Regions from separate parts of the Cobetia sp. L2A1 genome, predicted to be linked through region 3. Evidence: predicted binding sites of a transcription regulator. Region 3 holds the regulator's gene; each other region holds the start of a gene.
The links. Region 3 encodes sigma-54, which starts transcription at its own class of promoters, with help from an activator protein. Its sites were predicted from a motif close to TGGCACNNNNNTTGCTNT; they were not measured.
Positions count from the first base shown of each region.

Region 1: the regulator sigma-54 is predicted to act here: its motif matches at 3,377-3,394, upstream of glnL (nitrogen regulation protein NR(II)).
Region 2: the regulator sigma-54 is predicted to act here: its motif matches at 7,245-7,262, upstream of GQR90_RS07305 (dimethylamine monooxygenase subunit DmmA family protein).

Region 1 is NZ_CP047025.1:3,997,606-4,007,615, reverse strand. Features, by position in the region: gene typA (translational GTPase TypA) at 1-65, opposite strand, end outside; gene glnA (glutamate--ammonia ligase) at 694-2,100, shown strand; gene GQR90_RS17025 (DUF4124 domain-containing protein) at 2,554-3,165, shown strand; gene glnL (nitrogen regulation protein NR(II)) at 3,429-4,508, shown strand; gene glnG (nitrogen regulation protein NR(I)) at 4,505-5,914, shown strand; gene GQR90_RS17010 (deoxyguanosinetriphosphate triphosphohydrolase) at 6,129-7,466, shown strand; gene GQR90_RS17005 (BCCT family transporter) at 7,673-9,424, shown strand; gene GQR90_RS17000 (ATP-grasp domain-containing protein) at 9,559-10,010, opposite strand, start outside.
Region 2 is NZ_CP047025.1:1,667,801-1,677,810, forward strand. Features, by position in the region: gene GQR90_RS07275 (helix-turn-helix domain-containing protein) at 1-362, opposite strand, end outside; gene GQR90_RS07280 (aminomethyltransferase family protein) at 531-1,676, opposite strand; gene glnT (type III glutamate--ammonia ligase) at 2,406-3,740, shown strand; gene GQR90_RS07290 (class II glutamine amidotransferase) at 3,881-4,798, shown strand; gene GQR90_RS07295 (protein glxC) at 4,799-5,485, shown strand; gene GQR90_RS07300 (FMN-binding glutamate synthase family protein) at 5,500-6,840, shown strand; gene GQR90_RS07305 (dimethylamine monooxygenase subunit DmmA family protein) at 7,346-8,032, shown strand; gene GQR90_RS07310 (PDR/VanB family oxidoreductase) at 8,017-8,961, shown strand; gene GQR90_RS07315 (heme-dependent oxidative N-demethylase family protein) at 9,003-10,010, shown strand, end outside.
Region 3 is NZ_CP047025.1:795,033-805,042, forward strand. Features, by position in the region: gene mgtE (magnesium transporter) at 1-81, opposite strand, end outside; gene GQR90_RS03410 (HPr family phosphocarrier protein) at 365-634, opposite strand; gene rapZ (RNase adapter RapZ) at 621-1,535, opposite strand; gene ptsN (PTS IIA-like nitrogen regulatory protein PtsN) at 1,648-2,118, opposite strand; gene hpf (ribosome hibernation-promoting factor, HPF/YfiA family) at 2,128-2,436, opposite strand; gene GQR90_RS03430 (RNA polymerase factor sigma-54) at 3,034-4,482, opposite strand; gene lptB (LPS export ABC transporter ATP-binding protein) at 4,702-5,442, opposite strand; gene lptA (lipopolysaccharide transport periplasmic protein LptA) at 5,446-6,030, opposite strand; gene lptC (LPS export ABC transporter periplasmic protein LptC) at 6,163-6,849, opposite strand; gene GQR90_RS03450 (KdsC family phosphatase) at 6,849-7,418, opposite strand; gene GQR90_RS03455 (KpsF/GutQ family sugar-phosphate isomerase) at 7,570-8,580, opposite strand; gene GQR90_RS03460 (calcium/sodium antiporter) at 8,670-9,614, opposite strand; gene GQR90_RS03465 (ABC transporter ATP-binding protein) at 9,951-10,010, shown strand, end outside.

The sequences.
Region 1 (10,010 bases), 920 kb from region 3:
ACCAATGTAGTCTTACCATGGTCAACGTGGGCGATGATGGCTATGTTGCGAAGTTTCTCGATCACGACGGGAACCTGTGCGGAAAATGGGCGCTCGCGTACCGGGCGCTTGTGATTTGGGGCGCATTATAGGGGGCATGGCATGCCTCCTGCCAGCATCCCGAATTCGCAAGCCCTGCTTATAGACGTCATTGAATGGCTTGAGGCGGCCAAATGGTTGTCTCTCAAGTCTTTTCCTTTCTTTTATTCAAGATGAAAAAAACTTGTGAGAGAACCGAAATATGGCGTGAAACTGAAGAAGTGCCTGTAAAACGTCGTGCTATCGTCCAGATCAATGGAGGCAATCATTGATGGATAATACAGTGACGCACCAAGATAGAGCGGCAAGCTTTTTTCGTGCACCAAAATAGATGTTATGGCGTGTCAGAAAGGATTTTTTGCACCTTCTAGGGTCAAATTCTCTGGAAATAAGCGATTATTTACGTTCGATGGATATATTTTTCTTCATTAATTTCATTGGGTTATGATTTTTTTGGGCTGCTTCTGCGCCATTCTGGCACGCTCGCTGCAATGTTAGAGCATCCTGTCTGATGACTGGCATCAAAACGCTGGCCATGAGAGAAAAGAGATACAAACGACAGACAACGCTGACACCAACTGTAAACCGAGCCGCCGGCTCCATCGGAGAATTACCATGGCTGAGAAGACACTTGCCCTGATTGAAGAACACGAAGTCAAGTGGGTTGATCTGCGCTTCACCGACACCAAAGGCAAGGAGCATCACGTCTCCGTCCCGGCGCGCACAGTTGACGACGAATTCTTTGAAAATGGTCAGATGTTCGATGGTTCTTCCATTGAAGGTTGGAAGGGCATCAACGAATCCGACATGATCCTGATGCCGGATGACGGCACTGCCTTCCTCGACCCGTTCACCGAAGACACCACTCTGGTGCTGCGTTGTGATGTCATCGAGCCGGCTACCATGCAGGGTTACGAGCGTGATCCGCGCTCTGTTGCCAAGCGCGCCGAAGAGTTCCTCAAGTCTACTGGCCTGGGCGACACCGCCTTCTTCGGGCCGGAGCCTGAGTTCTTCATCTTCGACGAAGTTCACTGGAAGAACGAGATGAACGGCTCAATGTTCAAGATCTCTTCCGATGAAGGTGCATGGGCGACTGATTCCACTCCGGAAGGCGGCAATCTTGGCCACCGTCCGCGTCTGAAAGGTGGTTATTTCCCGGTACCGCCGGTCGACAGCTTCCACGATATCCGTGCCGCCATGTGCAACACGCTGGAAGCGATCGGTCAGGAAGTGGAAGTTCATCACCACGAAGTGGCGAACGCAGGTCAGAATGAAATCGGCGTCAAGTTCAACACCCTGGTGAAGAAGGCTGACGAAGTTCAGGAACTCAAGTACGTGGTTCACAATGTCGCGCACGCTTACGGCAAGACCGCGACCTTCATGCCCAAGCCGCTGGTAGGTGACAACGGTTCTGGCATGCACGTTCACCAATCCTTCTGGAAGGGTGGCGAGAACCAGTTCGCTGGTGAAGAGTATGCTGGTCTGTCTGAAATGGCGCTTTACTACATTGGCGGCATCATCAAGCACGCCCGTGCTCTGAACGCCTTCACCAACGCGTCCACCAACTCCTACAAGCGTCTGGTCCCGGGCTTCGAAGCGCCGGTCATGCTGGCTTACTCTGCTCGCAACCGTTCTGCCTCCATTCGTATCCCGTACACCGCGAGTGCGAAAGGCAAGCGCGTCGAGGCACGCTTCCCTGATCCGACAGCCAACCCGTACCTGGCATTCTCCGCGATGCTGATGGCTGGTATCGACGGTATCAAGAACAAGATTCACCCGGGCGACGCGATGGACAAGAACCTCTACGACCTGCCGGCCGAAGAAGCAAAATCCATCCCGACCGTGGCCGAGAGTCTCGAACAGGCAATGGAAGCACTGGACGGCGATCGTGAGTTCCTGACTCAGGGTGGCGTCTTCACCGACGACATGATCGATGCCTACATCGAACTGAAGGGCGAAGATGTCCAGCGCCTGCGCATGGCGACTCACCCGCTCGAATTCGACATGTACTACAGCGTCTAATCACGCTGCCTGTAAGTCCAGTGCGGTCTTTCTCGCTATGCCAGTCGTAAGCGATAGGCGATAGTGGAGAAGATAACGACAGGGCCATACCGAAAGGTATGGCCCTGTTTTATTGCGTCTCTGTTTTTGATGGCCATGTTTCATGGCGGCAGCTGAACGGTCGAGCTCAATGAGCGTCGACATGGCGACCCTGCACGACAGGCGATGTGATGATAGACCTTTCTTGGGAAATCCAATGCTGGCGTCAACGCGGTAAGCTTTGTAACTTGGCAGTAGGTCAACGTATTTACTCAACCAACTTGCAGAAGCTGTACGCGGCTTCTGGCCTCCCATGACTCTTTCAGGAATCTTCGGATGTGGCCTTTCGTATCCGCTTTATCTGTCGGTAGTACTGCGACTGAACATAGATCGTTATCAGACTCGCTCGCGCGCACTCAAGTAATGAGCGGCCCAATGGGCTGCCTGTTACTGGCGTTGTTGCTGGTATTGCCAAGTGTGTCATTCGAGGTTCAGGCGGCTCAGGTCTACCGTCATGTGGATGCCAATGGCAATGTCGTGTTCAGTGATCAGCCTGCTGGAGGTAGCAAGGTGAAGCTGACACCACTGAGCGTCGTGCCGTCTGCAGAGTCGTCTGGTGTACCGCGTTCATCGTCTGCGCGTGTCGCGCCATCATCCGAGTCGTCTTCCTCGCGGACCCGCGTGGCGCCAGCGGTGGATGTGCGCTTCCGGGGCTATACTCGCTTTGCCATACAGAGCCCCGCCAATGAGGAAACCTTGCCTACTGGTCAGGCCGGAAACCTGGCCGTGCGTCTTGGTATCGAGCCAGCATTGCGGCCGGGGGACAAGGTACGCGTGACCGTCGATGGTGCACCGTCGCAGTCGGCAATGAACAGCAGTGTGTTCATGGTGCCTGCACTGGCGCGAGGCAAGCATGTCATTCAGGCTGAGTTATTGGATGCCTCAGGTCGCGTCCGTCAGACCAGTGAGCCACGCGTCATCTATGTGCAGCGTGCCAGTGTCAATCTGCCGCGCAACCCCAACAATCCTGCGAATAGCGGGGGCTGATTGGTGCTCGCGTCAATTAGCATGAATATCGACAGGCCGCCTTCGGGCGGCTTTTTCATTTTTTGGGAGTCAGCATCGCTGACGGATGTGCAGGTAAAATTATGGCGGACATGGCAGTCCATCTCATGGGTGCACCATAATGATGCAATGGGTGAGGTGTGATATGACGTGCACAGCATCGGATGCCACACACACGGCACCTGCACCAGACTGGCGCGGTTATTGCAGAACAGGGAGACGTACCGCGAATGGCGAATAAACTCATGCATCAACGACTGCTCGAACACCTCAATACTGCTGTAGTGGTGCTGGATGCACAGCTGCGAGTGGTATGGATGAACCCGGCGGCAGAGACATTGCTGGCGGTCAGTCTGGTGCGCGTCAAGGGCCACACGCCAGAGCATCTGACGGGTATGGATGCCGACCCTATCAAGGTCTTGCGCAAGGCGCTTGATGAGCAGCACCCCTACACCCAACGTGAAGCCGAAATCGTCAATGTGGCCAATGAGGTACTGACGGTCGACTTCACGGCGACCCCGATCAGCCGCGATGAGCTGCTGGTCGAGATAGAGCCGCGTGATCGTCTGATGCAGATTTCGCGTGAAGAGGCACTGATTGCGCGGCAGGAAGCCGTCAAGGTGCTGACGCGCGGGCTGGCCCATGAGGTCAAGAATCCGCTGGGGGGCATTCGTGGCGCTGCTCAGCTGCTGGAGCGCGATCTGCCTGAGCCCCAGATGGTGGAGTTCACGCGGATCATCATCGAGGAGGTCGACCGTCTACGTGATCTGGTCGATCGCATGTTGGGCCCGAACCGTCCTCCCTTGCAGGCGCCAGTCAATATTCATGCTGTCACCGAGCGTGTGCGTTCGCTGCTGCTGGCCGAAGGCAACAGCATCACCATGGTGGCGGATTATGACCCGAGTCTTCCCGAGGTGATCGGTGATGAGGGGCAGCTGATTCAGGCGGTACTCAACATCGCGCGCAATGCGACCCAGGCGCTCAATGAGCAGCAGCCCGAGGGGCTGGCTGACGGGGAAGCTTCACATTACGAGATTACGCTGCGCACTCGGGCGCGTCGTCAGTTCACGCTGGGCCACGAGCGCCATCGATTGGTCTGTGAGCTGGCCATCATTGATAACGGCCCCGGAATCCCCGAGATCCTGCGTGAGACGCTGTTCTATCCGATGGTCTCGGGGCGTGCCGAAGGCTCAGGTCTTGGGTTATCGATAGCCCAAGGCATCCTGCACCAGCATCAGGGGCTGATCGAATGTGACTCGCGCCCCGGCCATACCGAATTCCGCCTACTTATCCCGCTTGCCGGCACTTCTGGAGATCACACATGAGCGAGACTGCCCGTGTCTGTATTGTTGATGACGATCGCGCCATCCGCTGGGTGCTGGAGCGCGCGTTGGCCCACCCCGACCTGGAAGTGGAGTGCTTTGAGCGTGCTGACCTGGCGCAAGCCAGCATCATGCGTCAGTGCCCTGATGTACTGGTGACCGATATCCGCATGCCGGGTATCGATGGCCTCGACCTGATGGCGCGTGTGCGTGAGCAGTATCCCGACTTGCCGGTGATCGTGATGACGGCACACTCCGACCTCGACAGTGCCGTTGCCTCTTATCAGGGCGGGGCTTTTGAATACCTGCCCAAACCCTTCGATGTGGATGAGGCGTTGGCATTGGTACGTCGCGCCGTGGCGCACTCACGCGAATCCAAGGCACCCGTCGCCGTGCCGGCAGGTCTCACCAAGGAGATCATCGGTGAAGCGCCGGCCATGCAGGAGGTGTTTCGCGCCATTGGCCGTCTGTCCCAGTCGCATATCACCGTGCTGATCAATGGTGAGTCCGGCACCGGCAAGGAGCGAGTTGCACAGGCATTGCATCAGCACTCGCCGCGCACGACTAAACCCTTTATCGCACTCAATATGGCGGCGATTCCGAAAGACCTGATGGAATCCGAGCTGTTTGGTCACGAAAAGGGGTCTTTCACCGGGGCCACGGCACTCCGGCGTGGGCGCTTCGAACAGGCTGATGGCGGCACGCTGTTTCTCGATGAGATTGGCGACATGCCCGCCGAGACCCAGACACGTCTGTTGCGTGTGCTGGCCGATGGCGAGTTCTATCGTGTGGGCGGTGTCACGCCGGTCAAGGTTGACGTGCGTATCATCGCCGCGACGCACCAGCATCTGGAGCGGCTGGTGGAAGATGGTCGCTTCCGTGAAGATCTCTTTCACCGCCTGAATGTCATTCGCGTGCATCTGCCGCGCTTGTCGGAGCGCCGTGAAGACATTCCACGCCTGATGAGCCACTTCCTCGGTGAAGCTGGACGTGAACTCTCGACGGAGCCCAAGATATTGACTGAGGCGGCCGAGAAGCACCTCACACGCTTCGATTGGCCCGGCAACGTGCGTCAGCTCGAGAACACCTGTCGCTGGCTGACAGTGATGGCCTCTGGGCGTGAGGTGATGGTGGAAGACTTGCCGCCGGAGCTGCGTGACGCCAGCGGCACCGAGGCCGCGTCGGGCGATTGGCGGGGGGCCTTCCGTGAGTGGGCGGACCGTGCTCTGGCGGCTGGCCATACCCATCTGCTGGAAGAGGCCGTGCCGGACTTCGAGCGCATCCTGATCGAGACGGCGCTCAAGCACACCGGCGGACGCAAGGGCGAAGCCGCAGAATTACTGGGCTGGGGACGCAATACCCTGACGCGCAAGCTCAAGGTGCTGTTGCCTGCACTGGCGGAAGACTGACCGCTTCAGAGGCGCGCCATTGTCGTGCCGTGTTCGTGCATCGCTCCTGCCTCGCTCCTGCCTCGGTCATGATTGGCCGAGGCAGGGTGAGAGGGAAGCTGGAGAGCAAGAGGACAGGGTGCCACAATCCCCTGTCCTCTTTTTTTATGCGCGTGCTTGCCCTCTGTCGTCTGCTTTCGCTGTCTTGCTCGGGCGATCGCCAAGGAGTCTTTTGATGTCACCAATGAACTGGGAACGCCTGCTGGAGCCGAGTCGTCTGCACGATGCGCCGGGTACCGCGCCACGTGAGATGGGGCGTACACCTTTCCACAAGGACCATGACCGCATCGTGTTCGCCGGCTCGTTCCGTCGCTTGGGACGCAAGACCCAGGTACATCCGCTGACCGATAATGATCATATCCATACCCGTCTGACTCACTCCCTGGAAGTCGGCTGTGTCGGGCGTTCATTGGGCATGATGGTCGGTGAGAAGCTGCACGCGCGCCTGCCTGAATGGATCACGCCAGCCGACCTCGGCGTGATTGTGCAGACGGCGTGCCTTGGGCACGACATCGGTAATCCGCCCTTCGGCCATGCGGGAGAGTATGCCATTCGTGACTGGTTCGCTGCCGAAGCTGCCAGCGGTCACGGACGCCTCACCGGGCTCAGTGAGACCGAGCGCGCCGACCTGCTCACCTATGAAGGCAATGCGCAGGGTTTTCGTATCGTCACCCAGATTGAGTACAACCAGTTTCATGGTGGCATGCGCCTGACAGCGGCCACATTGGGCACACTGCTCAAGTACCCATGGACGGTGGAACACGCCACCGCTGGTGGCAAGTTCGGTTGCTATCAGAGTGAGCGAGAGCTGCTGGATGGCGTTGCAGAGCGCTGTGGGCTGATAGCACGTGCCGATGGACGCTGGTGCCGTCACCCGTTGGCATGGCTGGTCGAGGCGGCAGATGACATCTGCTACGCGCTGCTGGATCTGGAAGACGGCCTCGAGATGGGCATTCTCCAGTTCACGGAGGTATTCGACATACTGACAGGCATCAGTGGCGGTGAACCGCGTGAGTATGCCGAGATGGAAGCTAGAGGCACGTCTCAGCGACGCAAGGTAGCCGCACTGCGAGGGGCGGCGATGGAGCGCGCCGTGAAAGATGTCGCTGAGGCCTTCGTGCTGCACGAGCATGAGCTGCTTGCGGGTACGCTCAGTGAGGACCTGCTGGACCTCTGTCATCCTGATCTTGGCTGGGGTGTGCGTGAAGCCAAGAATCTGGCGCGTCAGAAAATCTTTCGCAATGAGCGTAAGGCCAAGCTGGAAATCGGCGCCTATACCACGCTAGGTATTCTACTCGAGGCCTTTATCGGTGCGGCGCATGAGCTGCATACCACTGGACGCTCCAGCTTCAAGCATGAGCGGGTGCTGGCGTTGATCGGTGAAAATACTCCCACGCGTGACTGGGATCTCTATCGCAGCTATCGACGCATGCTCGATTTTATCGGTGGCATGACGGATCACTTCGCCGTTGATCTGGCACAGGAAATGGGTGGTCGTCTGCGGGGGGATTGACGTCCGCACTTGAAGTCAGATGGCATCGTGGTGCGGTTGTGGCGCGATGCCATGTAAATATGCAGCAAGTCGCCGTTGAATTAACTTTACTAAAACTATCAAAGTGTTGTACTAGAATTATACGAAGAGCGGCGCAACGCTGCCTTCGACAATCCATGATGGCGCGACAATCATGGAGGAATAAAAATTATAACCGAGGCTTATTCATGAGTACGAAACCGGCCAAGACCTCTTCTGCCTCTTCCGAGGGAGGCGTGCGAAATTCGTTCGACATGATCGACAAGCCGACCTTCTTCGGTTCTATCCTTTTGCTGCTGGCAGTGACCGTACCGCTACTTGTCTTCCCCGAGCAAGGTGCGCTGTGGGTAGCGGCAGCCAAGGACTTCGTCACCAGCAAGCTCGGCGTGTTGTACCTGATGATGGGGGTTGGTGCAGGCGGCTTCATGGTCTACATCATCTTCAGCGATATCGGACAGATTAAACTTGGCGAGCCGGAAGAGAAGCCTGAGTTCTCGATGGTGTCCTGGGCGGCCATGCTGTTCTGCGCGGGCATCGGAGCCTCGATTCTCTACTGGTCGATGATCGAGTGGGTCTACTACTACCAGTCACCGCCGTTCCACATCGAGGGCCAGACACCGGAAGCCGCTGAATGGGCCGCTGCCTATGGCATCTTCCACTGGGGGCCACTGGCGTGGGCTATCTATCTGATTCCTGCCGTCCCTATCGCCTATTTCTACTATGTACGCCACCACAGTGTGCTGAAGATCTCTGAAGCGCTGATGCCAGTGCTGGGCGAGAAGCTGGCGCGGGGGTGGTTGGGCAAGCTGGTCGATATCAGCTTCATCTTCGGTATGCTCGGCGGCGGTGCAACCACACTGGGTCTGGCGGCACCGATGATCAACGAAGGGGTACATGAGCTATTCGGCGTGCCCAAGTCGCTGACCACGCAGGTTATCGTGTTGTTGGTGTGCACGGCGCTATTTGGCTATAGCGCCTACGTGGGGCTCAAGAAAGGCATCAAACTGCTCTCCGACATCAATTTCTGGTTGGCTATCGGTCTGCTGCTGTTCGTCTTCATTGCCGGACCCACCCTGTTCATGGCTAATACCGGGCTGGACGCGTTGGGACGCGTGATGAGCAATCTCATCCACATGGCGACCTGGACGGAACCGTTTAGCGAATTCAAGGGTTTCGAGAATACGCACTTCCCGCAAGACTGGACGATCTTCTACTGGGCATGGTGGCTGGTATTCGCACCGAGTGTTGGCCTGTTCATCGCTCGCATTTCGCGCGGGCGTACCATCCGTGGGATGGTGGCGGGTTCGATGTTCTTCGGCACCATGGGCTGCTTCCTGTTCTTCATGGTGTTGGGTAACTACGGACTGTACCTGCAGCTATCGGGAATACTGGATGTGGTGAGTATTCTGAATGAACAGAGTCCGACGGCGGCTATCTTCGCGATGCTGCATACGCTGCCGTTGGATTACCTGGTGATCTTTGCCTTCACTCTGTTGGCACTGATCTTCACGGCCACCACCTTCGACTCCATCTCCTACATTCTCGCTGCCGTGGTGCAGAAGGAAGTGGATGAAGAGCCGATGCGCTGGAATCGTCTGTTCTGGGCCTTCGCACTGTCGTTCATGCCCATCGTGCTGATGTTTGTCGGCGGACTGGATACCTTGCAGACCGCTTCGATCATCGGCGGTGTCCCGCTACTGCTGGTAGCGCTGCTGCTGTGCATCTCCGTCGTACGTGCGGCACATTATGATCTACGCTATCAGCCGGACTATTCAGTGAAGGAGATCAATATCGAGGAGTTCCCGGCAGATGATCCCTGGAGCGAGGCCGGTAGCTGGGAGATAGAGGAAGGTGATGTTCCGGCTGCTGGCAAGCCGCTGCAGGATCCGCCGAAGAACCATATTGAAGGCGACCCGCATAGCCGTCCTTCACGGTTGTGATCGATAGCCAGTCGTGACGTATTGAAAAGCCGCCCACTGGGGCGGCTTTTTTGGCTTTTGACAGTAGCGCTGAGCGTTGGAAAGTGAAGCAAGGCGATCAGGCGTGGTATGCAATGCGGCTGTACAAGCGGTGCTCAGGCGACTTCGAGGCAAGGTGTGGGCGATGCTTGCGGGCTTATCATCGGCGGCATCGGATCACTATCGCTACTCTCTAGGGCGAGATAGCGACTGATGGCTGCCCCGATTCGGCGTGAACTATCGACGATACCCTGATTGCCGAACAGCCGATTGAACTCGAATACGATAGGACATCCGTCAACCATCGCGATATCGAAGCCGGCATGATCGACGCCTAGTGTCTTCGCCAGGCGCAGTGCCAGCGCAATAGCGGGACCCGGAATATTGTCGTAAGCCGTCTCACCACCCTGGCTGATATTGGAGCGATAGCCTCCCAGTGGCGTGACGCGCCAGTAAGCCGTGATGACTTCCCCACCGACCACGACGATGCGCAGATCGCGGTCGATATCGAGTCGTGGCTGGGCATACAGTACTGGGTGATCTATGGCATGCGCTTCCAGCTCAGCGC
Region 2 (10,010 bases), 870 kb from region 3:
AGCTGGGCGCCGCGCCCATTGACGTCGTAATCGCTGAACAGTTTCGAGATGGGCAGACTCAGCGCATTGCACAGTTTATTCAGGGTATCGAGGCTGGTGGAGACCTGGGCATTTTCCACCTTGCTGATCATGCCTTGGCTGACACCGGCAATACGCGAGACATCGGAAATCTTGTAACCCTGAGAGACACGTTGTTGCTTGAGTGCCCGCGCGATGTGCTGTTCAAGCCCCAGGCGAGTCTCATCGGCGGCCGCCGTGATGGTCTCTTTCGGCGCGGACTGCTCCGCAGCCGTGGGCTGTGTGTCAGGTGGCGATATGTCCTGCGCTGATGACTCGGAAGACGCGGAAGGTTTTCGCGGCATGGGAGGCTCCTGGATGTCTGACGTGGCATGGGTCGTGATGCGCCTGCCATGTGCTTGATATGCACGTTCTGAGGGTGACAGTAACAAGTTTGTGTCAAACCCACACGCCTCCCCGGATGAGACCCGAGGAGGCGTGTGATGGTGCGGCCTTGAGACGTTTTACTCGGTTCAGCCGCGTGCCAGTCGCTTGGCTTTCTCCGGATCATCAAAGGGGAGGGAATGACTGATGGCGGAGAGACTGGTCTCACCGTCAGTGTCGGTCTTGAGTGTCAGCGGAGTGCCATGTTCGGCGTAGCCGGGCGCTAGACGTGCCAATGCCATGGAGCGACCACTCAGACGGGAATACATGCCCTGGGTGATCACACCCACACACTTGCCGTCGGCGTAGACCTGGTCACCGATCTGCGCGACCTGCTTCGAGTCGAGCAGCACTCCGTAGACCTTGACGCGCTCCTTGCCCTGGAGTGCGAAGTGATCACTGGCACCGCGGAATTCGGTCTTGCCTGGCGAGACGGTGAAGTCCAGCCCCAATTCCCACAGGGTATCGCCCGCGGGTTGGTCAGCGTACGGATAGGTTTCAGAGTTGTCGGCCGGATAGAACAGCAGATGGCTTTCGACCCGCAGCCAATCAAGCGTGCCGAAGCTGCACGGTTTGATGCCCATCTCGGCGCCATCCTCGAGGATCTGTTCCCACAGAGAGGGGGCATCCTTGGCCTTGCAGAAGATCTCGTAGCCACGCTCACCGGTGTAGCCGGTCCGCGAGATCATCACGTGGTGGCCGAACAGCTGGGTCTGTAGGTGATGGAAATAGCGCAGTTCACGAATCTCGGGAATGTGGCGCTCCAGGAAGTCCACGGCCAGCGGGCCCTGCAGCGACATGTCGTGCATATCGTCATCAAAGGTCAGGCTGACGGCACGACCCAGCGCCGTCTTTGCCAGCATCTCGTTGGCGGTGCCGGTGCCATGCACGAACAGGTAGGAGTTGGGGGCCAGGCAATAGACGATACAGTCATCGACGAACTTGCCGGCTTCATTGAGCACACTGGCATACACCGACTTGCCCGGGTAGAGCTTGGACATGTCGCGGGTGGTGACGTAATCCAATACCGCCTGGGCATGTGGGCCAGCACAGTGAATCTTCTTGAGGCCCGAGACATCCATCAACCCTGCACGGGTGCGGATGGTTTCATGATCGTCGGCTGTGTCTGACACCGCGTAATTCCAGGCGGTGCCCATGCCATTCCAGTCTTCAAGCTCCGCGCCCAGCGCGCGGTGTTGTTCGGCCAGTGCCGAGATGCGCCATGAATTCGCCATGCGTCTCTTTCTCCTGTGAGTCGTTGCCTAGCGTAAGTGGGGCTATCTGATCCCGTCCCTGCATAGCTTGCGAGAAGCTCAACGCCGGGAGGGAAATGTTGTTGTTTTCTGGCATGTTGCTTCGCGCCGCTTCATAGCCTTCAGCGCTATCCAGTGCTATTTCCTCCCGCTCCATTGCCTCTCGCGCTGCATTATTTGGCCCTCTATCAATTCTTGAAGGGAAAAAAACATTCCTATCGGTTAAGCAAGGGGCTTGCCAACTTTCAAAATGTGGTGGTGCTGGCGGGTCTCAATCATCGGTGAGTGAGTCCGCTGGCTCAATGAAGGCCGCTTGGGGAGAGAGTTTGCGAAGTGGTGCATCGTGGCGGTGCGTTATCTGGCAGTCATGCACGCCAATGGCGCACATTTGTCGCGAACGTGTCGGTATTGGTCGGCTAATGCCGTGATGATGGAGAGAGTTTGGTGATGATTTAAATTAATTTATCATATTTTACAGCGGCTTAGGTGTTGCGTTCGAGGCGTGTAACGCAAGATTGGCACGCTGCGTGCTTTTCTCTCAGGGAAATAAAGTTGACCATCAGGAATCACAACAACACGTTTCGTCCGCTGTCTTCACTGTCCTCTTCACTGTCAGAGTGACCCACAGGAATCAGATTCCGGGTTGCGACCGACACCCTGAGTGAAGGGTCCAGCGAGACGACACCCCGGTCCGCTCTCAAAGGAACTCCGATGTCTCCCGAAAATGCGCAACAGTTCATCAAGGATCACGACATTCGCTACCTGCTGGCGCAATTCGTTGATATTCATGGTGCCGCCAAGACAAAATCCGTTCCAGCCAACTGTCTGATGGACGTGGTCGAGAAGGGAGCAGGTTTTGCAGGTTTTGCCGTCAGTGGCCTGGGCATGTCGCCGGAAGGCCCCGACTTCATGGCCCGCGGCGATCTTGCCTCGCTGTCGCTGGTACCGTGGCAGCCAGGCTATGCCCGCATGGCTTGCGATGGCTACGTCAACGGTGAGCCGTTCGCCAATGACAGTCGTGTCGTGCTGCTCAAGCAACTGGAGCGCATGAAGGACAAGGGATGGACGCTGAACACCGGGCTCGAACCTGAGTTTTCGCTGTTCCGCCGCGGTGAGAGCGGCCAGCTCTTGCCGGTGGATGAGAGCGATACTCTTGCCAAGCCTTGTTATGACTACAAGGGATTGTCGCGCTCGCGGGAGTTTCTCGAGCGGCTGGTGGAATCCCTGCAGGCGGTGGACTTCGACATCTATCAAATCGATCACGAAGACGCCAACGGCCAGTTCGAGATCAATTACACCTACAGCGATGCGCTGACTTCGGCTGACCGTTTCACCTTCGTGCGCATGGCGGCCGGTGAAATCGCCAATGATCTGGGCATGGTGTGCTCCTTCATGCCCAAGCCGCTGGCAGATCGCCCTGGCAACGGCATGCACTTCCACCTGTCTGTCTGTGATGACAGCGGTCGCAATCTGTTCGCGGACGATTCCGACGTACAGGGCATGGGGTTGTCGTCATTGGCGTATCACTTCATGGCGGGTCTGCTGGCTCACGCCCCAGCGCTGTGTGCCTTTGCGGCACCGACCGTCAATTCCTACAAGCGTCTCGTCGGCGGTGGCAGCACCAGTGGCGCGACCTGGGCGCCCGTCTTCATTGCCTACGGTGACAACAACCGTTCCGCCATGGTGCGTGTGCCCTATGGCCGCCTTGAATTCCGCTTGCCTGATGCCGGCTGCAACCCCTACCTCGTCCACGCCGCCATCATCGCGGCAGGGCTGGATGGCGTGGCGCGAAAACTTGATCCGGGCACGGCTCATAACATCAACCTGTATTCCCTGACCCCGAGCGAGTGCGTGGAGAAGGGCATCGAGAAGTTGCCCCAGAACCTCTCGCTGGCCATCGATGCGCTGGAAGCGGACAGCATCCTGCGCGAAAGCCTGGGGGAAGGCATCTGCGAGGAATTCATGCGCCTCAAGCGTGATGAGTGGCAGGAATACAACGCTCAGGTCAGTGACTGGGAAGTCCGTCGCTACGCCGAATTCTTCTAGAGGCCGATGACTGTCGAGGTCATCTTGTGGCGGTGACGCCATTCTTTTTGATGCGCAGGGGCCGGAGGGCTATACGGCCTTGTCATCTGCTTTCACGACATAACGTCATGATGTGAATCATGGCAGCGAGGGACATCATCATGTGTGGGATCGTAGGCCTATATCTCAAGAATCCAGCATTGGAGTCGCGCCTGGGCGAGCTGTTCGAGCCCATGTTGATCTCGATGACGGACCGCGGCCCGGACAGCGCCGGCTTTGCCATCTATGGCGATGAATATGATGCTGGCATCAAGCTGACGCTGCAAAGCGATGCTCCAGCAGAAGACTGGAGCCTGATTGCCAGCGGACTGGGCGAGCAAGTAGGGACAGTGGCGGACTGGTTCAGCAATGCCAGTGTCGCGGTCTTCAAGCTCGAGGGTGAAGAAGGTGCCGTGCGCGAATGGCTGACGATGAATGCGCCCCAGATTCGCGTACTCAGCGTTGGGCAGAGCATCGAGATTCTCAAGGCCGTCGGCCTGCCAGCACATATCGCCAGCCTTTATGGCCTCAAGAACATGAAGGGCAGCCACATCATCGGGCATACCCGTATGGCGACCGAAAGCGCCGTGACGCTACAGGGGAGTCATCCGTTCTCCACCGGTCGTGATCTGTGCCTGGTGCATAACGGCTCGCTGTCCAATCACAATTGGCTGCGCACCAAGCTCAAGCGTGAAGGCATCAGCTTCGAGACCGACAATGATTCCGAAGTGGCGGCAGGTTACCTGACCTGGCGTCTGGAGCAGGGCGACAGTCTGGAAGCCGCACTTAACGGTGCCCTCAAGGACCTGGACGGCTTCTTCACCTTTGCCATCGGTACCCGTGATGGCTTTGCCGTGGTGCGCGACCCGATCGCCTGCAAGCCTGCCGTGATCGCCGAGACGGATGATTACGTGGCCATGGCCTCTGAATATCGTGCCCTGGCCAGTCTGCCGGGCATCAAGGACGCCCGTGTCTGGGAGCCAGAGCCGGGAAGAATCTATTTATGGGAACGTGAAACGTCCCGTACGGAGGCCGCGTAAATGATGAAGACTCATGACTTGGCCACCACTGGATTACGCGAACTCAATCAGTCATTGCATGATGCACAGATACTTTCCAGTGCGCGTGAATGGCGAGTGACCAATCCTGATGGTGCACACAATATTGCCTGTGGCATCAATGAAGATATCAGTGTCGATATCGATGGGCATGCCGGCTACTACTGCGCAGGCATGAACCAGAAAGCTAACATTACCATTCATGGCAATACCGGAGTTGGTGTCGCCGAGAACATGATGTCAGGTTGCGTTCGCGTCAAGGGTGATGCCTCGCAATCAGCGGGTGCCACCGCGCATGGCGGCCTGTTGGTGATCGAGGGCAATGCCGCGGCACGCTGTGGCATCTCGATGAAGGGGGTCGATATCGTCGTCAAGGGCAGTATTGGTGCGATGAGTGCTTTCATGGGCCAGGCAGGTCGCATGGTGGTGTGTGGTGATGCAGGCGAGGGGCTGGGAGATTCCCTGTATGAGGCGCGTCTCTACGTGAAAGGCACGGTCGCATCTCTTGGCGCTGACTGTATCGCCAAGGAAATGCGCACCGAGCACCTGGAGGAATTGGGTGAATTGCTGGCGAGCGCCGGCATTGACGAAGATCCGGCCAGTTTCACGCGCTTTGGATCCGCGCGTCAGCTCTATCACTTCAAGGTCGACAACGCCTCAGCCTACTGATCAGGATGCCCAACATGACTGACGAAACTCAAACACAGCCCTACAACCCGGCACTGCGGGAATCCGCCACCTTTGGCCGCGATGTCATTCACGAGATTCAGCGTGCGGCAGAGACCGGCATCTATGATATTCGTGGCTGGGGCGCCAAGCGCAAGGTGCCACACTTTGATGACCTGCTATTCCTTGGGGCCAGCATGTCGCGCTACCCACTGGAAGGCTATCGCGAGAAGTGCGAGACCGAAGTCGTGCTGGGTACGCGTCACGCCAAGAAGCCCATCGTCATCAGTACACCGGTCACCATTGCCGGCATGAGTTTCGGTGCACTCTCCGCGCAGGCCAAGGAAGCGCTGGGACGAGGAGCCTCGGAAGTCGGCACCTCGACGACCACTGGTGATGGCGGCATGACGCCGGAAGAGCGTGGCCAGTCCTCACGTCTCGTCTATCAATATCTGCCGTCACGTTACGGCATGAATCCGGATGACCTGCGCAAGGCGGATGCCATTGAAATCGTGCTTGGCCAAGGTGCCAAGCCGGGCGGTGGTGGCATGTTGCTGGGCCAGAAGATCTCCGAACGCGTCGCGGGCATGCGCACGCTACCGCAGGGGATTGATCAGCGTAGTGCCTGTCGTCACCCGGACTGGACCGGCCCGGATGACCTGGCGATCAAGATTGCCGAGCTACGCGAGATCACCGATTGGCAGGTGCCGATCTACGTCAAGATTGGGGCGACGCGTACCTACTACGACGTCAAGCTGGCGGTGAAGGCAGGCGCGGATGTCATTGTGCTGGATGGCATGCAGGGCGGGACGGCAGCGACTCAGGATGTCTTTATTGAACACGTCGGCATCCCGACCATGGCGGCGATTCCGCAGGCCACTCAGGCACTCCAGGAGATGGGGCTGCACCGTGAGGTTCAGCTGATCGTGTCTGGTGGCATTCGCAACGGCGCTGATGTGGCCAAGGCGATTGCGCTAGGGGCAGACGCCGTGGCGATCGGTACCGCCGCGCTGATCGCGCTGGGCGATAACCATCCGCGTTATGCCGAGGAGTATCAGAAGCTGGGCTCCGCTGCAGGCTTCTACGATGACTTCCAGGATGGCAAGTGCCCGGCGGGTATCTCGACCCAGGATCCGGAACTCAGCAAGCGACTTGATCCGGTGGCTGCCGGCAAGCGTCTGGCCAATTATCTGCGCGTGCTGACGCTGGAAGCACAGACATTGGCCCGCGCCTGTGGCAAGTCTCACCTGCATCACCTGGAGCCGGAAGATCTGGTTGCCCTCAATGTGGAAGCCGCCGCCATGGCGCGTGTCCCGCTGGCAGGCACTACCTGGATTCCGGGTCAGTCGGGCTACTGATCTTTCGTTATTCATCGTGCCAGCTGGTGGTTCCTCGTCATTCTTCGTGAAATATTGGATATCATGACAGGGAATGATGGTGGGATATCTGAAGCGTTCCACTTCTGGTGGGACGCTTTTTTCATGCTTGAAAGGAAGTGGTGAAGGAAAGTGTTTTCGAGAATATTACGTGAATAAATATCAATGATGCATTGAGTTTTATGCTAGATGATGGCGATTATTATGTGCTTGAATGTCGAGATAAATGACGATTTACTTGAGAGTTCCAATCTGGTGATTATGGACTATTCCATGACATTTTTTGATGTCTTTTGGTGCGAATCATGACGAATAGTTGACTTCATTGGTGAAGATATGGCGTCAGGCGTATCTTGCGCCTTGCAAGACAGTATCTTTGCTTTTTTTGGCATGAATTCTGCTCTTTGAATGAGATGAAAAGGGATGTCAGGCATCTTCGGTTGACTGACATCACGACAAGAACACTCTCTCGGAGCAGGGTCGTCTCATGAAAAGCCCGCAACCTATTTCTGTCACTACCGGGATTCGCAGTCGCCAGCATTATCCTTGCATTGAGGCTTTGCCTTCTGCCCAGCGTTATCTGGTGGTCAGTCAGGCTCCTGTGCCCGGCATGGCGCAAGCCGCAGTCGAACAGCTCGAGCAGCTTGGCCAGCGTGTCAGAGTCTTGCTGGACCGTCGCGTAGGCGCTGAGGCGTCAGTTCTCGCCGCGCTGTCTGAGGTTCCATCTGACAAGGCAACTGGGGTGACTGGTGCCTGGCTCGAGATTCCCGAATCTGTTCTCACCACGCAAAGCCGTGATGAGGAGGCCGGATCACGACACGTACTAAGTGACGCAATCAATCACGTAGGCGCGTCGGGTTGTCTCATCGCCATCGGCAGCGAGCACTTCGTATGGCAGATCGCACAGCAAGGTCAGCAACGGGGGCTGGTACAGGACGACATCCTGATGCTGCCGGTCGCCGCCTGCGGACGGCACCTGTTCTGTGTGCACTGCCAGCATGTGACTGCCAACGTGCACCATACGCCTGCGACTTGCGGCGGTTGCGGCATGTCGCTGGAAGTTCGAGATCACTTTTCCAAGCGTCTGGGGGGCTACATGGGCGTGCGCGTCGATGCCGAAGCCCCGGGCGAACTGCCAGAGACACAGGAGGTAGCGCCATGTCTCGCTTCATGAAGGCGCGCATCGCGGCAGTGGGTCAGATCAGCACCACTGTTCGCCGCTTGACCTTGGTACCTGCCGAGTCGGGGCAGTCATTTACCCCATTCTCGCCCGGCAGTCATATCGTGTTGGGCATCCCCGGTGAGGGGCGGACCTGTCGCAATGCCTATTCATTGATCAGTGCGCCAGATGACTCATCGCAGTACTGCATTGCCGTGCGTCGTCAGCCGCTGTCGCGGGGTGGCTCGGAAGCCATTCATTCGCGCATCAAGGTGGGAGATGTGCTGGAGATGAGTGCGCCGGCCAATCTTTTCCTGCCTCAGTGGCAGGCCCGCCATCATCTGATGCTGGCCGGTGGCATCGGTATCACGCCGTTTCTGTCGTATCTGCCGGAACTGGAGCGGCGAGGTGCCAGCTGGGAGCTGCATCTGCGCAGCCAGGATCTCGACGCGGTCAGATTCCCTGAAGCTGCCGCGCACGTCGCCAGTGGTGGCATCACTCAGTATCGGCTCGAACGCCCCAATCTAGCAGCGTTGTTGTCACGCCAACCCGCCGGAACCCACGTCTATATCTGCGGCCCACAAGGCATGATCGATGCCGTGCATGCGGCAGCGGCAGCGCTCCATTGGAGCTCGGCCCGTGTGCATCACGAAGTGTTTGCCGCCCCGGCGCCGGGTATGCCGTTCACGGCCGTGGCGCGCAACAGTGGTGTTGAGGTGGCAGTCGAGGCTGATGAATCATTGCTGGAAGCCCTCGAGCGTAGCGGTGTCGAGACGACGAGCCTGTGTCGTGGCGGTGTCTGTGGTCAGTGTCGGGTCGAGTTGCTGGATGGCGAGGCGGAACATCGCGATGCCTTCCTGAACGATCAGGAGCGCGCCAGTCAGCGTTGCATCATGCCCTGCGTTTCACGCGCTCGCAGCGCCAGTCTGGTGCTGGATCTCTGAACACACCTCTTGCGGTGGATGGATACTCAAGGAGCAGAACAATGCAGTTTGCACCCCGTGATGATCAGGCTTTCCATGGTCAATTTACCTTCAAGAATTCAGCGCACGCCATCAAGCGCTTCCCGTTTCCGTTTCCGGAAGATGAGTATCGTTATTCAGTCAATATCGAGCCGCATGCCTTGCCAGGCAAGTCGGGTTCCATCACCGAGCACATGCTGGATATCGATGAGCATTATCTGAGCGAGACCGCCGAGCGGGCACGTGTGCTGGACAGTGACCCCAAGCGTTGCCTGGTGATGCCACACATGCAGCCCGCAGCGTGGGATTTTCTCGAATTCGTGATGACGTATTACGCCAGGGATTACCCCGAGTCCTTCAGTTTCGAACGCCAGGGTGATGACTGTCACTGGCGCAACCATCTTCTGGGGCTGGAGCAGTCCTTCCGCATGGGCGATGACACCACGCTGCCCATGGCGCCGCTGGACTATATCGGTCGTCAGGTACAGGGCGACATCGCGTTGCTGGATCAGCGTGACGGCGACCTCTTCATGGACGCCGGCATGATCACCTGCCCGGCGGACTGGTCACTGGCGTTTGATGCCGGCATGAGCTTTTCCCAATGGCATGGCCCGGTGCCACTGGCACACGAGATGGGCATCTTCGAGCGGGCACTGAAATACCTGTGTGCCATTCAAGTCGGTGGGCCAGTACATCGCCTCAACTGGACCATGACCATTCATCCGCGCATGGACAGTTCGCCAGAAACCTTCTCGGAGTGGGGCAGTGATCGCGCCACCATCACGCCGGACAATGCCGGACGCGATGTTCATCTGCGCGTCGAGCTGCAGACGCTGGTGCGCATGCCGCGGAGTCATGCGCTGTTCTTCGGCATTCGTACTTATTTGATCAACCTTGACGATCTCTGCACCAACCCCGTATGGCAGTCTCGTCTATTGAAGGTGTTGCATACGCTGCCGCCGGAGCTGATCGAGTACAAGGGACTGACACGTTATCTGCCCAGTGTGCTCGAGTGGCTGGAGCGGCGAGAG
Region 3 (10,010 bases):
GGCCTGATCCAGCTCGCCGCTTTCCAGCGCCTGTGACAGACGATCGAGTCTTGGCTTGAGTTTGTGTGACGTCTTGCTCATCCGTCGGCTTCCCCTGTCGACATTAAGGACAGCACTGATTCTACCATTGGCGTAGGGGGGCGCGTCGATAAAAGAAAACAGTGTTCTTTATCAAAAGGACGAGAGTGTGCCACGACCAGGGAATTAGTGCCTGATCACGCATGGCTCAGCAGGAAAACGATAAGCAAGCGCGAGGGAGGGAAGTCAGCAGAGTTCGCCAGGAGGCAGCGACGCCTGGGCGGTGCAAGTAGTGTGAGGTGTGAATGAGAACAACTGAGAGAGAGGAGTGCTTGAAGGCTGGTGCTTATTCGTCTTCCTCGAAGCGAGCATCGAATAGTGCTGTGATGGCAAGCATGGCCTCATCAGCATGTTCGCCTTCAACGTCGATTGTCAGTGGTGTGCCGCAAGGGGCTGCCAGCATCAGCAATGCCATGACATTGGTCGCATTGGCGCGGCGTTCACCGTGACTGACCATGACTGTTGCCGTGAAGGGAGCACAGCAGTTAACCAGCTTGGTTGCGGCCCGTGCATGCAGGCCGCGTTTGTTGGTCAGGATGAGTTCACGACTGTGCATCGCAATCTCCTCGCGCATCATCTGCCCCATTGAGAGCAGTATGAATCCCCAGCTCGCGATGGCGTAAGCGGACTTCCGGCAGTAGTGCAGCAAAGTGGGCAGCAAGCTTCTCGCACAGATAGACGCTGCGATGCTGGCCGCCAGTGCAACCGACAGAGACGGTCAGGTAGCTGCGATTGCTGGCCTGATACTCTGGTAGCCAGCGCTCCAGCCAGCCAGCGATGTCATCGTGCATGGCCTGTACGACGGGATAGTCTTCGAGAAACTTCACAACGCTTGTGTCACGGCCGGTATCGGCGCGCAGTGCGATATCCCAATAAGGGTTGGGCAGGCAGCGTGCGTCGAACACCATGTCGGCATCTGTCGGGACGCCATGCTTGAAGCCAAAAGACTCGAACGTAAGTGTCAGATGGCGCGAGCTATGCTGGGCTACCTGCTCAGTGATGCGTGAGCGCAAGTCATGCACACTCAAATTGGTTGAGTCGATGATCAGATCAGACTTCTCGCGGATGGGCGCCAGCGTCTGCTGCTCGATCTCGATGGCTTCCGCCAGAGTGCGGTCATTGTCGCGCGTGAGCGGATGACGGCGGCGAGTCGCGGAGTAGCGCTCCAGTAATACGCGGGAATCGGTCGTGATATAGACGACCTGCACGTCCATGCCGCTCTGACGTACTTCATCAAGCAGTTCCGGGAAGCGTGTCAGGGCATCAGGAAGATTGCGTGCATCGATAGACACTGCGATGCGACGTCGGGTAGGACTATCTTTCTCTAGCTGTTCGACAAGCGGTGCCAGCAGCATGCCGGGAAGGTTATCAATGGCGTAGTAGCCAATGTCTTCCAAGGCCTGAAGGGCGATCGATTTACCGGAGCCAGAGCGGCCACTAATGATCACGATCTTCATGAGTGCTCTCCAAAGGCGAGGTCAGCGTAGAGTGAGTGCGAATGGCGCCTGAGAGGGCAGCCTGAATAGTGGCTGTCAGTGCAAAAACCCGGACGATGTCCGGGCTCGATGATCAACGCGTCGGAAGATCGGCGATTGCTGATGTCAGTACATCGTAGAGCGCATGCTGGCTATCGGCCTGACGTAATGCTGATCGGTTGGTGGGTGAGTTCAGCAATTCAGCCACCTGCCCGAGCAAGGTGAGATGAGTGTCATCTGCCTCTTCGGGTACCAACAGTACAAACAGCAAGTCGATGGGCTCTCCATCGATGGCATCGAAGTCGATGGGGTCACCAAGCTTCAGAAATGCTGCGATGGGCGTCTTGCAGTGCGGACTACGTGCATGTGGAACAGCCACGCCGTGGCCGATACCGGTCGACCCCAGTCGTTCACGGCCAATCAGGCGCGAGAAGACTTCCTGGCTATCCAGGCTGGGAATGTTCTGGGCAATGAAGGTGCTGAAAAATTCCAGTACCCGCTTTTTGCTCCCCCCGGGGACGCCGTAAAGCGTGCGCTCGGGGGGAAGGATCTGATCAAGTGTCATGGCAGAAGGTCAACGTGTCCCGGTGCCCTGAGAGCGAGCCTGGGACTTTTCCTTGTGTTTGACCAGCTGGCGATCCAGCTTGTCGGCGAGCGCGTCTATGGCAGCGTACATGTTGGGGTCTTCTGCCAGGGCATGGAGGTCTGCGCCTGCAGCATGCAGCGTACAGGCTGCCTGCTGGCGCTCCTTCTCGATCGACAGAGTCACCTGAACATTGGTGATATTGTCGTAATGCCGTTCGAGGCGAGCGAGCTTCTCGTTGATGTAATCGCGGAGAGGATCGGTAAGTTCCACATGATGCCCGGTGATATTCACTTGCATGGACACGCTCCTTTATCCAACGGGTTACCTTTCAATTGTAACCCTTTTTGACTGCGAGCAAACCCTGATAAGACGCTCTGCTACATGGTTTGCGCATCCGCCACTGCCAGTAACAAAATTGGGCCGCGTCAGGTGCGCCGAGCGCCTACCCTGACAATGCCCAAGCTTTGAGCAAAGATCAACGCTGCGCTGCATCGTGGTGTAAGGCTTGTCTTCAACTCACTGAGGGATAACGGAACATTCCATCAAAGAGGAGTGCGTTGGTTTGCGTTAGAAGCGCAGCAAGAAGCCGCCTGTTAGTCGCCAATCACAGCATATACGTCGATATTGGCGGTCTTCTGAAACTGACAACAAGTGCGCTTCGAGTGTGACAAGAGCACGATCGGACGTGAGAAGAGTTACACGAATGATCGACAATACTAATAAAAGTGATTTGAAAAACAGGCGATTGGAAGCGCACGCCGGATTCTAGCGAAAATATCTTGGTAGAAAGCCGACGACTTTCACGCACGTCGGCTGGCCATCATGCGGATATTGACGATAGGGGAGGCCATGACAGAGAGGCCGTAGTCGAAGGGCGGCCTCTCTGTCATGTAATCAAGCGAGTCGCTTGCGCTCACTGGAAGACGGAATGCCCATGGCTTCGCGATATTTGGCGACGGTGCGGCGCGCGACTTCAATGCCATCGCTGGCGAGTAGATCGACCAGCCGTGAATCCGACAGCGGTTTTCGCGCTGGTTCGTCTGCAATCAATTTGCGGATGCGCGCACGAATGGCCGTGCTGGAATGCGCATCACCATTGCCGTTACCACCGACCTGGCTCGAGAAGAAGAACTTGAGTTCGAAGACGCCGCGTGGTGTATGAATGTACTTTTGCGTCGTGACGCGAGAGATGGTGGATTCGTGCATCTCGACTACCTCGGCAATATTGGCGAGGATCAACGGCTTCATGCCTTCCTCGCCTTGCTCAAGAAAGTCGATCTGCCGCGTCATGATCTCACGCCCGACCTTGAGCAGCGTGTCATTGCGTGACGAGAGACTTTTCATCAGCCAGCGCGCTTCCTGAAGATTATCCTTGAGAAAGGTGTTGTCTACTGACTTGTCTGCCCGTTTGATGAGCGCTGCATAGTCTGGCTGTATACGCAGCTTCGGGAGTGCCTCGGGATTGAGCTCCACTTGCCAGCCGCGCCGGGTATGGCGTACCAGCAAGTCGGGTATCACGTAGTCACTGGCGGGCTCCCCCCAGGCAGAAGCTGGCCGTGGGTCCAGTGCTCGTATCAGCCGGATGACGTGATCCAGCTCGTCATCATCCAGCCCCAGGCGGCGCTTGAGTAGCTTGCGATCATCGTTCCCTAGTGCTTCGAGAAACTGGCGTACCAGGCGGCGAGCTTGAGCAAGCAGTGTCAGGTCATCGGGCAGCAAGGCCAGTTGTAGCAGCAAGCATTCGCGTAGATCACGCGCAAAGACGCCGGTCGGATCGAACTGCTGCAGGCGGAGCAGGACCTGCTCAAGCTCCGATGCTTTGAGGCCAGACAGCCCTTGTCCACGTAGACCATCGACGAGCTCATCAAGCGACAGGCTCAAGTAGCCTGCGCCGTCCACGGCATCTATCAGGCTTTCCGCCATCTGCCGTTCACGGTCGTCGAGGTCGGTCATTGCCAACTGCCAGCGTAGATGATCTTGCAGGCTTTCTACACTCGTGTTGCGCTCGAAATCCTGGCCGTCATCACTGCCGCTACTGCTTCCCGAGTTTGTCAGGCTGCCAGCATGATCCTGATAGAGGTCCGACCAGTCGCTATCGAGAGGATATTCTTCCGGGATATCACTACTTGTTTCAGCTGAAGAGATTTCGCTCGCATCCTGAATCTCGACGACTTCCAGCGCCTCATAGTCCTCGTCGAGTTCCAGCATGGGATTGGACTCGAGCGCCTGTTGGATTTCCTGACGCAGGTCGAGCGTCGACAACTGTAGCAGCTGAATGGCCTGCTGCAGTTGTGGCGTCATGGTCAGTGAAGTGCCAAGGCGGAGTTGCAGGGTGGGTTTCATGGGGCTATCGATTCACGGCAAAGGAACGTGCTTCTACGCTATACCGTGGGTCGGGGCACTGACAAGGGGCGAAAGAAATTATTCAAGCAACTTGCATGCCATGTTTCAACGAAGGTGGTATGGACGTCATGCTCAAGGCTGATGTTCATGATGATATATCAGCCCTGAGCATGCACTGCGTGCGCGAAGGTGCGCTCGCCAGAGGGGTTTGCCAATGGACTACAGCTTGAACTCATGCCCCAGATACACGTCACGCACCTGCTGATTGGCCAGAATGGTTTCAGCATTGCCATGCGCAATGATCTGGCCGTCGCCAACGATATAGGCGGTATCGCAGATATCGAGCGTCTCACGGACGTTATGATCCGTGATCAGTACACCAATGCCGCGATCACGTAGCTGGCGTACGATGCTCTTTATCTCGCCTACCGAGATGGGATCAACGCCGGCAAAGGGTTCATCCAGCAGCACGAAATCCGGTTCCGTGGCCAGTGCCCTTGCGATTTCGACGCGACGGCGTTCGCCGCCAGACAAGCTCATGCCGCTACTGGCGCGAATGTGAGAAATGCTGAAATCGTTCAGCAGTTCTTCAAGGCGTGCCTTGCGCCCGTTGCGATCGAGATCCTTGCGTGTCTCTAGAATCGCCATGATGTTGTCGGCGACGGACAGCTTGCGGAAGATCGAGGCTTCCTGCGGGAGATAGCCGATGCCGGCGCGTGCGCGCAAATGCATGGCGGAGTCGGAAAGGTCATTGTCATCAATGGTGACGCTGCCCGCATCGGCGCGCACCAGGCCGACGATCATGTAGAACGAGGTCGTCTTGCCGGCCCCATTGGGCCCCAACAGACCCACGATATCGCCCTGACGAATCTCCAGCGAGATATCCTTGACCACCTTGCGGCCCTTGTAGGCCTTGGCAAGGTGGCGTGCGCTGAGTGTACGGAGAGGAGCGGCAGTCATGACTTAGTTTTCCTTGCTGGCATTGGTGCCGCGCGGCGTCAGCGTCATGTGCACACGAGAACTGCCGTCGGTCTTCTGCGTGGTATCACTGCTGTTATTGGCATTGACCTGACGCTTGTCGAGGAAATACTCCACGTAACCGCCTTCGAAGGTGTCAGCATCTTTTTCGAGGCGCGCATTGCCTACCAGCTCCACCCGACGCTCCAGCGCGTGATAGAGAATGGTATCCGCCCACCCCTTGACCAGCTTTTCGTTCGGGTTGGGTTGTTGTTCCATATAGGCTCGCTTGCCTGTTGCCTTGACCAGAGATATCTCGCCACTCTTGGCACGGCTGATGTCAACACGACTGGCATCCAGTTTCATGCTGCCTTGTCGCATTTCGACACTGCCGGTATAGACAGCAGTACCCGCCTTGTCATCCAGCGACAGGGAATCGGCGGCGATGTCGATACGCTGATTGGCATCACTGTCGAGCGCCAGTGCTGTTGGTGCAGCCATGGACATGCCAAGCGCCAGGCATAGGGCCATGGCACTGGTGTTGAGGGTGTGGCGCCAGGCCGACAAGGGCTTGAGAGTCGTTGAAGTCATGGGATGCTCCTTGGCAGAACTGGGTATGTCTTCTCGATCGGACATGCTGTCGGGAAGCAGGGAATGGGGGTTATCAGGCTGGCAGCGTACGTCAGCAACTCGTTACGCCAATCATGTGCCAGGAGATAGTGACTACTGACTGGCTGAAGGTGCAGCTTCGAAGGTGCTGTTGATGCGCTCTTCGCTATCGGTTGAGGCAGCATCGCTATCGTCGTCGATTTGCTCTGCTTCCTTGCTGGCTGCGCTCTTGCCCTTACCAGGCTGGAGCGTACCGCGGACACGACCGTCCAGCACAGCGGAGTCCTTGGATAAGTCCGCACTGAAGCTGTTGCTTTCGATCTGCTGACCATTCTGGGTAATGATGACGGGGACGTCGCTCCAGGCGCGGTTCTGTTCGCGGCTGTAGTTCAGTACGTCCGTATTCAATGTCCAGGCATCGGAAGGCTGGCGCAATGTGGCGTCACCCTCTAGCGTGAAGGTGTCTCCACCGGCGCTGAGAATGCCGCGCTTGCCAGTGGCATACCAACGCCGGTCTTCGCTATCGTTGGTGCGAATCTTGGGTGCCTCGGCGTAGGTAACGTCATCCTCGGGCGTATGTTCGATGCGCGGGGAGGTCATGGCCTGAAAAGGCACACCCCGCGCATCGAAGCGTGTCATGTCAGCCCCGTCGAGATAGTAGTCCGGCTCATCACTGTTGGCCTGTGTGTCTACGGCGGATTCAAGGCTGTTGCGCTGCTCGATCAGGGCGAGTACGCCCCCGACCAGCAGCAATAGCAGCAGCAACCACAAGCGCGGAGAAGGACGGGGCAGACGTAACATCAGGCGCGCGACCCCTGTAGATAGGTATCCAGTACTGACGCCCAGTGTCCCTGCGCCTTGAGCAGTAGATCACAGATCTCGCGCACGGCGCCGTCGCCGCCCTGGCGAGTCGTCACCCAGTTGGCTTCGCTCAATACATAGGGCATGGCATTGGGCACACTGATGCCAAGCCCGACGCGACGGATGGCTTCGCGATCTGGCAGGTCGTCACCACAGTAGGCGACCTGATCGAGCTCGATATCGTTATCACGGCACAGCTGAGTGAGTGCGACCAGCTTGTCCTCGCGCCCCTGGATGACATCATGAATGCCGAGTTCCTTGGCGCGTCGCTCTACCATTGGTGACGTGCGTCCGGTAATCAGCGCGACAAGGATACCACTGCGCAGAATCAGTTTGAGACCATGGCCATCCTGGACGTGAAAGCTCTTGGTTTCCACGCCATTGGCGTCATAGTGCAGATGATTGTCAGTCAGCACCCCATCCACATCCAATGCCAACAAGCGTACGTGACGCGCACGATCGATGATGTCCTGTGGATAGTCTTCCGGCAGGAAAATGTTCTCATTCATGATGTTTCTCCTCGCACTCCGTGCGTACTTGGCGCTGCCCCGTGAACGGCTGATGGCTTGGTGAAGCATGGTAGCTGCACGTGGTGGCCGTGATGACATCGATCTCTGCATCATATTGATGCCTTGGAAGACAGCACTCACGCCCAGTGGTTCAGATCACGCCGCTGGCCAGCAGGCCGTGCATATGGATTGCCCCGATAGGGTGCTCATCCTCATCACAGACTACCAGAACGCTGATACGGTTTTCTTCCATGATGCGTACCGCCTCTGCGGCCAGCATGCTGGCACGGATGGTCTTGCCGCCGCGTGTCATGACATCATCGACCTTGAGCGCGCGTAGATCGCCATGTTGATCCAGTGTGCGGCGCAGGTCACCATCGGTATAGACGCCGACCAGATGTTCGTCTGCATCAATGACGCAGGTAAAGCCCATGCCCTGTCGAGTGATCTCGAGCAGTGCGTCGCGCAGTGGACTGCCTAGTGCCACACGTGGCAGGTCATTGCCCTTGTGCATCACGTCCTGAACGCGCAACAACAGGCGGCGACCAAGGGTGCCCCCCGGATGCGAGAGGGCAAATTCTTCGGCAGTGAAGCCGCGTGCTTCAAGTAGCGCCACAGCAAGCGCATCACCCATGACCAGTGCAGCGGTTGTCGAAGCCGTTGGCGCCAGATTCAGCGGGCAGGCTTCCTGCGCAACACTCGTATCCAGATGTGCATCGGCATCACGCGCCAGTGTCGAGCCTGGCTTGCCGGTCATCGATACCAGCGGTGTCCCCATGCGCTTGAGCAGCGGCAGCAGGGCGGTTACTTCAGCCGTCTCGCCAGAGTTGGACAATGCCAGCACCACGTCGGCCGGTGTGATCATGCCGAGATCGCCATGACTGGCTTCGCCCGGATGCACAAAGAAGGCAGGGGTGCCGGTACTGGCCAGTGTCGCGGCGATCTTGCTCGCAATATGGCCTGACTTGCCCATGCCGGTGACGATGACACGGCCTTGCGTGGCCAGCATCAATTTACAGGCGCTATCGAAGTCCGCATCGAGTTGATGTTCGAGCGCGAGGATAGCAGCGCCCTCAATCGCGAAGGTGCGTCGTGCACTAGCGCGAAAATCGGTGTCGGCGGCACTGGGCGTGGCGTGCTGGGTGCTGAAAGACTCGGTCATGATCAGATTGTTGCCTGTGTGTGGCCAGGACTCAAGCCGTGCGAGAAGCGTGCCTTCCCCCACACGGCGATGATGGAGATTGTGCTGAATCAGCTAGTCAGACTGAAGGCCAACCAGGCGGTGTAGGCCAGGTAGCTGCCGAGTAGAATGGCACCGGGGCCGCGTCCGATCTTGCCGCGACGCTGCCAGACAAGTAGAGCGGCCAATAGCAGGGTCAGCCCCAGCATGACCGGGTAGTCACGACTGATGGCGCTGCCATCGACAAGGCCCGGTGCTATCAGACCTGGCATCGGCAATACCGCCAGGATATTGAAGAGGTTGGAGCCGATGATGTTACCGATCGCGATATCGTGGTGACGCTTGAGTGCACTGGCGACACTGGCAGCCAGTTCTGGAAGGCTGGTGCCGATGGCGATGACGGTCAGACCAATGATCAGATCAGGCACGCCGAGCGCTTCAGCGATGTCGGTGGCACCCCATACCAGCGCATGTGAGCTGGCGATCAGGACTGCCAGGCCGACAAGCAGCCAGAAGATGGCGCGCCCAGCTGTCATGTCGGGAATCTCGTCGTCGGTTCCTTCTTCGCTCGCTGTATCTCCCTTGAATAACCATACGATCGTGAAGACCAGCAGTGCCAGCAGCAGGATGCCATCAATACGGCTCAAGGCGCTGTCGGACAGGGCGTATCCCGCCAGTGCAGTAGCTGCCAGCAATAGCGGCAATTCGCGGCGTACCAGTCCAAAGTGCACTGGAATCGGTGCGACCAGTGCTGTCACCCCCAGTACCATGCCGATGTTGGCAATGTTGGAGCCTAGGGCGTTACCTGTCGCGATATCCGGGGTGCCATCGAGAGATGCCATGATGGAGACGACGATTTCCGGCGCTGAGGTCCCGACGGAGACGATGGTCATCCCGATCAGCAGTTTGCTCATGCCGGCACGGCGGGCTGTGGCGGCAGCGCCATCGACGAAACGGTCAGCGCTCCAGACAAGGCCGATCAGGCCAAGAACGATTGCAAGAATGGGATATAGCATCTGGACTCTCGAAGTAGGAGGTAGGGCAGTGGATATCGCCGGGAACCGCGTCATTAAACGCATCCCCTAGAGGCTTTGCAAGGTAACGGGGTGCATCACTGACGTATGAGACTGGCGGCAGGGGGGTGGGTTCGGATACGATGTTCGCTAACTAACTTGATCCTTGGATCTCATGACTCGGACATTCGGCGTGATTACGAGCTGCAAGCGATTTGCTCTGCGTGTCGATATTCCCTCACAGCGGATGCTTTTATGACTGAATTGCCCGGTCAGACCGCAACACCGGCCGATATGAACGGCCAGGGTGCGGGCGACCAGGATGCATCGCCATCCTCCATGGGCGCGGGAAGCGGCATTGATCTCGATGATGCGCTGATTCGTGTCGAAGGCTTGCGT